One region of the Streptomyces sp. NPDC044064 genome, then DNA from elsewhere that is predicted to be linked to it. Evidence: riboswitches for the same ligand, from Rfam matches in the RefSeq annotation. Region 1 holds a riboswitch; each other region holds the start of a gene.
The links. A riboswitch is a leader RNA that binds a small molecule or an ion and turns the genes downstream of it on or off. The one in region 1 is predicted to bind cyclic di-AMP.
Positions count from the first base shown of each region.

Region 1 (3,266 bases):
CACGCCGAGTAGGCGTCGGCGGTGTCGACGAAGTTGCCGCCGGCGGCCGTGTAGGCGTCGAGGACGGCGAAGGAGGTCTCCTCGTCGGCGGTCCAGCCGAAGACGTTGCCGCCGAGGGCGAGGGGGAAGACCTGGAGGTCGGAGGAGCCGAGTGTGCGCAGGGAAGCATGAGAGCCGTTCATGCTTCAGTTCAACGATCACTGCCGTCCCACCCATTCCGGAATTGCTGCGAACGGGATGTGAACAGGTGGGCCGGGGACCGGATGAGGGGTGGGTCAGGAACGGGCCCGCGGGCCGCTCAGGGGGTGAGGCCCTTGCCGCGCAGCCACGTCATCGGGTCGATGCCGGTGGCCTGGCCGCCCGGGTGGACCTCCAGGTGGAGGTGCGGGCCGGTGACGTTGCCGGTGGCACCGACACGGCCGATGACGTCGCCGGTGCTGACCTTCTGACCGACGGAGACACCGATCGAGGACTGGTGGCAGAACCACAGCTCGGTGCCGTCGTCCAGGGTGAGGACGGTGCGGTAGCCGTAGGCGCCGGCCCAGCCCGCCTGGGTGATGGTGCCGCTGTGGATGGCCTTGATGAGGGTGCCGGTGGGCGCGGCGAAGTCGAGGCCGGTGTGGTAGCCGGAGGACCACATCGATCCGGGCTGGCCGAAGGTGCCGGTGATCGTGTACGAGACGACCGGGAGCTTGTACTGCTTGGCCAGCTCGGCCAGGCGCTCTTCCTCGGCCTTCTTCTTGGCCGCGGCCTCGGCCTCCTTCTTGGCCTCGGCGGCCTTGGCCGAGGCGGCCTTCTGCGCCTTGGCGGCCGCGTCGGCGGCCTGCTTCTCGGCGGCGGCCGCCGCCACCGCGGTGGCCTTGATGTCGGCCTTGCTCTGCTGCTGCTCGGCCTGGGCCATGATGCGGTTGCGCAGGGCCTCGCCCGCGTCGCCCTGGTCGCTGTCGGCGTCGGTCGTGCCGACGTTGCTCAGCGAGGCCGTGGTGGCCTTGGACGCGTCGGAGGAGCCGCCGTCGAACAGGGAGCCGACAGAGTCCAGGTCGGGCATGGAGATGGAGACCGGCGGCTTGCCGGTGTGGGCGCTGGCCATGCCGCCCGCGCCGACGGCGGCGATGACACCGACGCCGAGGACCGTGGAGCTGCGGGCGAGTCCGCCGCCGCGCTGCTTCGCGACGCGGTGCCGACCGCGTACCGGCCGTATGGACTCCTCGGTGGGGTTCCACTCTTCCCAGGGGCCCTCGTCGGTGCGCTGAGCGCCGAAGTAACTGAACGTCTCGGTCTCGCTCGGCATGAACGGGGCTTCTGGGGCAGGCCGGTTGGACGCCACGAAGGCGCACTCCTTTCCTTCCTCCGCCTACCGGGTTAGCTGACGGGTTCGGAGCAGGAAGGTCTCCTACGCGCGTATACCTGCCGTGCTTCCACGGCGGCATCCGCGTGATTCACCCCAAGGTGGTGGTTCCCCGGTTCCCTTGCGGGATTCGGCGCGTGCGCACGGAGCCGCCTCTTGTGACGGCTGGGACGACCGCGCTGCGTTATCGAACGTTAATAGACCCGGACGTCAGATTCCAAGCCGTTCTGCTTGATCATTAACGGATTTCAGGGCGGACTTAGGCGTCACGACCGGTGGAAAACGGGCGAGTTGACCGACGTCCAGGAGTCTCGGCAGTTTTGATGGTGTCTCAGATGTTATGCGGAGGGCGTCCGTCCGATCACCGTGGGTGATACCGCAGGGTGTCAGGGTCGCCGTACGGCCAGCAGCGCCATGTCGTCCGCCATCCCGCCCCCGGAGTGCCGGCGCACCTCCGCGGCGAGGCGGCCGAGCAGGGAGCGAGGGTCCGGGAAGCGGCGTCCGGCGAGCCGGCGCAGCGGGTCGTAGAAGCGGCCGTGGACGTCGCGGGCCTCGGACAGGCCGTCCGTGTAGAGCAGCAGGGTGGCACCGCTCGGGAAGCCGGACTCGGTCGCGCGGTCGGGCCACCGGCCGAGATCCGCCATGCCGAGCGGCAGCGCGGGTTCGCGCACGGCCAGCGTGCGCAGGGTGCCGTCCTCGTGCAGCAGCAACGGTGGCGGGTGGCCGCGGTTGACGATCCGGACCACACCGTCGCCGTTGCCACCGTGCGGGAGTTCGGCGAGGACGGCGGTGGTGAAGCCCTCGAAGGCGTCGATCCCGTCCCGCCGGGTGCCCTCGCGGGCCAGCGCCCGCTCCAGCCGCGCGGCCACCGCCTCCAGCGTGGCCTCCTGCTCGGCGGCCTCCCGGAACGCCCCGATGACCACGGCGACGGCGGCGACCGCACCCATGCCCTTGCCGCGCACGTCCCCGACGACCAGCCGCACCCCGTGCGGGCTGTCCTGCACCGCGTACAGGTCACCGCCGATGAAGGCGTCCTCCTGCGCCGCCTCGTAGCGGGCCGCGATGTCGAAGCCGGCGATGCGGTCGTCCGGTTCGGGCAGGACGGCCCGCTGGGCGGCCTCGGCGATCTCCCGGGCGGAGGCGAGCCGCCGGTCGCCGAGGCGCAGGACACGGTTGATGGCGGCGGCCAGCACGGCGACCGTGGCCACGGTGACGACCTCGGTGATCGTGTGCACGTCCATGTCGGGATCGAACTGGGTGCGGACGACGACGGTGGCCGCCAGGGCGGCGAGGCCGGTGAGGAGCGTGGTGCGCAGCGAGGACAGGGGCGCGGCGATCAGCGGGGCGGCCGTGAAGAAGGGCACGGCGGTGAAGGCGCGCGGGGTGAGCAGGTCGTACCCGATCCCGGCGGCGATCAGGAGGGCGGGCAGGGCGCGGGCCAGGGCGCGCGGGGTGGGCGGGCGGACGCGGCGTCCGTCCGGTGGCAGGGGTGCGCGGTCCGCGCCCGGGCCTGGGTCCGGGGCGGGCTCACCCGGGAGTCGGCCGTCGGCCCAGGCGTACGGGCTCTCCTCCAGCTCACCAGGGCGCACTGCTCGTCTCCCGTGTCCTTGACCTGCGTCCAGCGTGGCTGGAGCGGAAAGGGCGGGCGACTGCTGTGGACCGAGCGGATGACCGACTGTGACGCATGCCACTCTGCGTTCCGCAGAGGGATGCCCTGCGTTCCGCCGGGGAACGCCGGGAAACACTCAGGGCCGGAATCCATTGCTGGATTCCGGCCCTGAGCCTTCAGTAGCGGGGACAGGATTTGAACCTGCGACCTCTGGGTTATGAGCCCAGCGAGCTACCGAGCTGCTCCACCCCGCGTCGTTGTGTCTCAAGCATACGCCATCCGCAGGACACGATGCACACAGGTATCCGC
Region 1 is NZ_JBWKFN010000041.1:45,365-48,630, reverse strand. It holds gene AC07DS_RS41785 (aldo/keto reductase) at 1-182, opposite strand, end outside; gene AC07DS_RS41780 (M23 family metallopeptidase) at 299-1,327, opposite strand; cyclic di-AMP (ydaO/yuaA leader) riboswitch at 1,337-1,494, opposite strand; gene AC07DS_RS41775 (PP2C family protein-serine/threonine phosphatase) at 1,735-2,937, opposite strand; tRNA gene AC07DS_RS41770 (tRNA-Met) at 3,138-3,211, opposite strand.

Region 2 (3,266 bases), on a different contig from region 1:
AGGGGTGCGGCGAAGGCCCCCGTGTCGGTGGGGAGGGGGAAGGCGAAGGATCCGGTGTCGGCCGGAAGCGGCGCGGCGAAGGCCCCCGTGTCGGTGGGGAGGGGGAAGGCGAAGGATCCGGTGTCGGCCGGAAGCGGCGCGGCGAAAGCGCCGGTGTCGGTCGGAAGGGGTGCCGCGAAGGACCCGGTGTCGGTGGGGAGGGGGAAGGCGAAGGCGCCGGCGTCGGCCGGAAGCGGCGCGGCGTAGGCGCCGGTGTCGGTCGGAAGTGGTGCGGCGAAGGACCCGGTGTCGGTGGGGAGGGGGAAGGCGAAGGCGCCGGTGTCGGTCGGAAGGGGTGCCGCGAAGGCCCCGGTGTCGGTGGGGAGAGGCGCCACGAAGGCGCCGGTGTCGGTGGGGAGGGGTGCGGTGAAGGACCCGGTGTCGGCCGGAAGCGGTGCGGCGAAGGACCCGGTGTCGGTGGGGAGGGGGGAGGCAAAGGCGCTGGTGGCGGCCGGAAGTGGCGCCGCGAAGGACCCGGTGTCGGGCTGAAGGCCTGCGGGCAGTGGCGTGGCGAAGGAGCCCGTGTCGGGCAGAGGGGCCGTCGTGGCCGGGCGGTTGTAGGGCTCGGTGCCCGCAGGAAGCGCGGCCGCGCCGAGCGAGCCGGCCGCATCCTGTGCCGGGAACACACCGGGTGCCGCCCACTGCGGTGCGCGCCACTGGTCCTCGGCCGGCTGCGACGCCTGGCCCCCCGCGGCGCCCAGGGCGTCCGGCGTGGCGGCTGCGGGGCCCAGGGCGTTGCCGCGGGACAACACGTCCCGGGCCGCGGCGAGTTTGCGCCGGTTCTCCGCCTTGGAGGCCGCCGGGGCGGGCCGCCGGGACCCCGCGGCGGGGGCGGGCAGTGCCCGGGGCTCCTGCTGCGGGGCCGCCGGGGCGGCGGGGAGAGGCAGGGCGGCCGGCTGCGCCGAGGTACGGCCCGCCGGTTCCAGCATGGCCCGGCTCGGCGGCTCGGCAGCGGCTCGGCCGGGGAGTTCCAGCGCGGTGCGGTCGCCCGCTGCTTCCATGGCCCGGCTGGTCAGTTCGGGAACGGCGCGGCTCGTAAGTTCGGGGACGGACCGAGCGGTCAGCTCGGCTACGGCCCCACTCGGCAGCTCCGGCAGCGCACGGGCATCCGTCCGCCCCGAGGGTCCGGCGGGCAGCTCCGGCAGACCGCGTCGCGGCGCCTCCCGGTCACCACCGGGGCGATCGCCGCCGCCGCGGTCCGAGGAACGGGCCGGGGTGGCCGGCCGGTCGGGCATCCGGTCCGCCGGCAGGACCGCGGGTACGGAGGGGCCGAGCTTGGCCCGCGCCCCATCGAACCACTCCTTGGCCACCTCGTCGAGCGCCGGATCCGAGCGCCGCTCCGGCCGCTTGGCCAGCGGAACACCACGAGTCCGTGTCGCCCCCGCCATGGCCCGTGTCGCGTTGAAGTTCCCCGTGTCGACCTCGGCCCGGTCGTAGAGGGAGTTGATCCGCTGCCGGACCTCGTCGCGGCTGTCCGTCGCCATGAAGGGACGCACTCCTTCCGTGCTCCGCCTACCGAGTCAGCTGTCGGGTTCGGGCGGTCGGTTCCGGAAGGCGTGCCCTACGGCCTTCGCCTGCAAGGGCGTTGGCCGATTCACCCCGAAGTCGGTCGGGTCCCCGGTTCCGGTCGCACTCCACGGTGCACCGGATTCGGCGGAGGCCACGCGGCCCGGCGCGGTTCGCCGGGGGAGCCGTGCGGCCTGGCCGTCAACCTAGCCAATTTGTGTGGCCCGTGTGAAGGTTGAAGTGCGTAATGTCCGATACAGATATGTGATGTTCGTCTTGGCATTCGAGATGACTCACCCTCTGGGTGGCACGGTGCCTATGAGATTCTGATGAATTCTCGGGACGCCTGAACACTCGGGCGCTCGGATCCGTATGGGGCGGGGGATTTCCATGCGAGCCGCTCGACAGACTCAGAGGTACTTCCGTGGGACGCAACACGCGCAGACGCCCGACCCGTGCACGACGCGCGACCTTCGCAGCGGTCGCCCTGATGCTGGGCGGAGGCGGGCTCGTCGCGGCGAATGTCTACGCCTCGGCCACCGAGGGCACATGGGGCGGCGGCACCGACGCGACCGGACAGGTCCGCTCCGCGGGCATGGCCACGATCGACTGCCCGGACGTCGGCAGCCGCCTGACGACGGTGCCGGACGACGCCCGTGAGGCCGTCGACCGTGAACTCGCCCAGCTGGACCAGCAGACAGCGGCCGCGTACCAGCAACTTCAGGCGTCGGCCGAGTCCGTGCGCCAGGACCCCACGGCCGCGGACGAGCCCATCATGAACCCGCTGAAGGAGAAGCGGTCGGCCACGATCGAGCGGATCGCCGCCGCCATCGACCAGGCGGGCGACCGGCCGGAAGGACTGGAGTCCCTCGCCGCCTGCACCCTGCGCCCCGCCCAGGACGGTGCGGGCGGTGACACCGGCAACGCCGGCCAGGGCAGCGCCGCCCCGAGCGACGGAGCCCAGCAGGGCTCCGGCCAGGGCCAGAACGGTGCCGGCCAGGGCGGCAACGGCCCCGTCGCCTCCGACTACGCGGACATCACCTCCGTACAGCCGAACGTGCCGAACCCGCCCCAGCAGGACGACGCCTCGCGCGGCACGTTCACCTCCGAGTGCGGTGTCAACGCGGGCGGCCTGTTCAACTCGGACAACGTGATCGTCGCACCCGGCGTCTCCAACGGCGCCCACCACTTCCACGACTACATCGGCAACCAGTCCAACAACGCCTTCGCCAGCGACGACGTCCTGGCCAACGCCCAGACCAGCTGTGTGGACCAGGGCGACAAGTCCACGTACTACTGGCCGGTGCTGCGGCTGCAGAACGGCAAGCAGGAACGGGACGCCGGCGCCCCGGGCGGCGGCACGGAGGGCAACGCGGGCCAGATCGTCACGGCCAAGCAGGTGACGCTGACCTTCGTGGGCAGCCCGCGCGGCAAGGTCACCGAGATGCCGCGCCTGCTGCGCATCATCACCGGCGACGCCAAGGCCTTCGTCAACGGCCCCACCAACGCCAACGCCTCATGGAGCTGCACCGGCTTCGAGGACCGGCAGCTGAAGGACAAGTACCCGCTGTGTCCGTCCGGCAGCGACGTGGTGCGCACCTTCCACTTCCAGAGCTGCTGGGACGGCCGCAACATCGACAGCGCCAACCACCGCACCCACGTGGCCTTCGCCGGCCCCGACGGCGCCTGTCCCGAGGGTTTCCGGGCGATCCCGCAGCTGG
Region 2 is NZ_JBWKFN010000001.1:133,169-136,434, reverse strand. It holds gene AC07DS_RS00655 (C40 family peptidase) at 1-1,523, opposite strand, end outside; cyclic di-AMP (ydaO/yuaA leader) riboswitch at 1,534-1,705, opposite strand; gene AC07DS_RS00650 (DUF1996 domain-containing protein) at 2,036-3,266, shown strand, end outside.
Region 2: linked by a shared signal. The riboswitch ahead of AC07DS_RS00655 (C40 family peptidase) and the one ahead of AC07DS_RS41780 (M23 family metallopeptidase) in region 1 are both predicted to bind cyclic di-AMP.

Region 3 (3,266 bases), on a different contig from region 1:
GGAAGAGCGGGAGGTCGCTGGCCTCGGAGGCGGCGTGGGCCACGGCGAGGGAGACGCCGAGGATGGCGTTGGCGCCGAGGGAGCCCTTGTTGTCGGTGGCGTCCAGGTCGAACATGGCCTGGTCGATCAGGCGCTGCTCGGTGGCGTCGTAGCCGACCAGCTCCGGGCCGATCTGCTCGATGACGGCGAGGACGGCCTTCTCGACACCCTTGCCCTGGTAGCGGTTCGGGTCACCGTCGCGCAGCTCGATGGCTTCGAAGGCACCGGTGGAGGCGCCGGACGGGACGGCGGCACGACCCGTGCTGCCGTCGTCGAGGCCGACCTCGACCTCGACCGTGGGGTTGCCTCGGGAGTCCAGGATTTCCCGGGCTACGACGACGTCGATGGACGGCACGAGCATCTCCTTCGTGGATGTGACGCTGGTTGTGCGGGGCTTGTGTGCCTTGCGCCTAGAGCCTAACCGTCCCGGGGGCTTCGGCCACCGACCGACCGTCCCGTGGACAGGTAGGAACAGGGAGACCGTACCTATTGTTCAGGCTCGGAACAAAGAGGCCTGTGGATGAGGCCCGGCCGAAGAGTGGGAAACGGGCGGGAAGACGGAGAGGAATCGGGGCGGGGAGCAGGCTGGGGACACAAACAACCCCGCCCCGGCGCGTACGGGGGAAAACGCGCCGGGGCGGGGAGCCCGTGGGGACGGGGGGATGCCCCTCACGAGGCCTTCAGATTGGGGGCAGGCCTTGTGAGAGCACTGTGGTTCCGGTGGGAGCCAGGTGTCACTTCAGGTGCAGCTGCTGGCCCGGGTAGATGAGGTTCGCGTCCTGGACGATGTCCTTGTTCAGCTCGAACAGCTTCTTCCAGCCGCCCTTGACCTTGTGCTTCTCGGCGATCGTGCTGAGGGTGTCGCCCTTGGCCACCTTGTACTCGCCGTCGCCCTTCTTGACCTTCTTGCCGGTCGGGGTGGTGACGGTCTGGCTCGCGGCCGGACGCTCGGCGGAGCGGGAGGCGGCCTGCGGCTCGGCGGCGCGGGTGGTGGTCGTGGTGGTCTTCGAGGAGCTGCCGCTCGACGGGGCCGCCGCGGTACCGCTGTACGGGGTGCTCGACAGGCCCGTGCCGCAGACCGGCCAGGCACCCTTGCCCTGGGAGGCGAGGACCTTCTCGGCGACGGTGATCTGCTGCTGCTTGGTGGCCAGGTCGGCGCGGGCGGCGTAGGCCGTGCCGCCGTAGGCGGCCCAGGTGGAGGCGGAGAACTGCACGCCGCCGTAGTAGCCGTTGCCGGTGTTGATCGACCAGTTGCCGCCGGACTCGCACTGGGCGACCGCGTCCCACTCGGAGGCGGTGGCGGCGGAGGCGTTGCCGGCCGCCATCAGCGGGGCGGCGACGACGGCGCCGGTGACACCGGCGAGCGCGATGGCACGGGTGGCCTTGAACGGACGACGGTGCTTGCCCTTGCCGGAAAACAGCATGGATCGATCCCCTCACCGACGCCTGCGAGGTGAGCTGTCGGATTCGGGCCGGTTGAGTTGCCCGGCCGCGACCCTCACGGGACGCGGCTTCACCCCAAGCCAGTGCCGGCATCAACTGCCGTTCCTGGCGCTTACCTTGGGTCCCCCGCTCCTGCCTACGGCGCATGACGCGACGACTGTTCCCGGGCGACCGCTGGCAGGACTCGGCGTTGCGGATGCCGGGGCTCGTGGTGACGAGCGGCCTTGACCGTAGACAGGCGATCGGCGGAATTTCAAAGACGATCAGGGCTTCTGAGACTCATCCCACACTTTCACCAAAACGGACATTAGTGAGCGAAGCGGGGCGTCAACTCCCGCTACTCGTCGCCCTTTTCGGTACCGACTTTCAGGGTCTGACCGGCACTGATGTGGTTCGGGTCGGCGCCGATGGCCTTCTTGTTCTCGGCGTAGAGCGCGTGCCATCCGCCGTCGAGGTCAAGGGAGTCGGCGATGGAGACGAGGGTGTCGCCCTCGTGGACGACGTAGGTGCCCGCCTCTCGGCCGGCGTGACGGCCCGACGGGGCGTCATTCTGTCCGTTTGCCGCACTTTCATCCGCACTGCCACCGCGGTGGCGCCCGCCACTGCCGAGGGCGCCGGTGTCGACCAGGCTCCAAGAGCTGCTGGTCTGCCACGAATTGTCCGAGTCCTCCGTTGCGGGATCCGTGGTGACGGACTCGCCATCCTGAGCCTGCCCCGACCCGGGCGATGCGGATTTGTCGGACTTGGGGGTGTCTGCACCCTTGCTGGAACCCTTGGAGTCGGCACCCTTGTCGGCACTCGGGGACGGCTTGCCCTTCGCATCCGAGGAGGAGTCGGACGAGGGTGACGAGGAGGGCGAATCCGGCAGTCCGGACGAGTCGGAATTCTCGTCGGAGTCGGAGTTGTCGTCCGAGCTGGACGAGTCCGAGGACTTGGAGGAGTCACCGGAGTGACCGGAGCCCGAGTCGGAGCCCGAGACGCCCGTGTCGACGTCCACGGAGCCGGACTTCGAGGTCATGCCGGAGAGCAGGGCGCAGGTGGCCCAGGGAGTGGTGCCCTGGTCGGCGAGAATCTTCTCGGCGACGGCGATCTGCTGCGAACGGCTGGCCTGGTCGGCGCTGAAGGCGTACGTCGTGCCGCCGTACTTGTCCCAGTCGTCCTGGGATATCTGCAGGCCGCCGTAGTAGCCGTTGCCGGTGTCGGCGCTCCAGGAGCCGCCGCTCTCGCACTCGGCCACCTTGTCCCACGTGGTGCCGTCGGCCGCGTTGGCGCTGGCCGCGCCGAGGAGCGGGATGGCGATGGCGGAGCCGGTCACGCCGGCCGCGACGAGGAGGGCCGGAGCCTGACGGGGGCGACGGTGACGACCGTTCCCGGAGAGCATGCGGAAGCCTTTCGTGCGACAGCGGGGCCGGCGTGGCCGATGGAACTCGGGGGCCACGCTGATGAGTGAACGTATAGGCAGACGATCACTTGTCACAAGTTAATGCCGCGCAGATCACGTGAAGATCACAGAAGAGAGTGCCTGTCATGTTCGACCGGGCGAACCTCTGCCCGCGTCCGGCCCGTTCGAGCCGCACTCAGGGAACGGGCGTGAACTCCACGGGGAGGGTGCGCAGGCCCCGCATGATGAGCCCGCCGCGCCAGCGCAGCTCGGCCGGGTCCGCCCCGAGCCGCAGGTCGGGCAGGCGGGTGAGGAGGGTGCCGAGCGCGTTCTGGCCCTCCAGACGGGCGAGCGGGGCGCCGAGGCAGTAGTGGATGCCGTGGCCGTACCCGAGGTGCTGGTT
Region 3 is NZ_JBWKFN010000006.1:334,648-337,913, reverse strand. It holds gene eno (phosphopyruvate hydratase) at 1-400, opposite strand, end outside; gene AC07DS_RS13010 (transglycosylase family protein) at 774-1,463, opposite strand; cyclic di-AMP (ydaO/yuaA leader) riboswitch at 1,468-1,636, opposite strand; gene AC07DS_RS13005 (transglycosylase family protein) at 1,820-2,863, opposite strand; gene AC07DS_RS13000 (cytochrome P450 family protein) at 3,060-3,266, opposite strand, start outside.
Region 3: linked by a shared signal. The riboswitch ahead of AC07DS_RS13010 (transglycosylase family protein) and the one ahead of AC07DS_RS41780 (M23 family metallopeptidase) in region 1 are both predicted to bind cyclic di-AMP.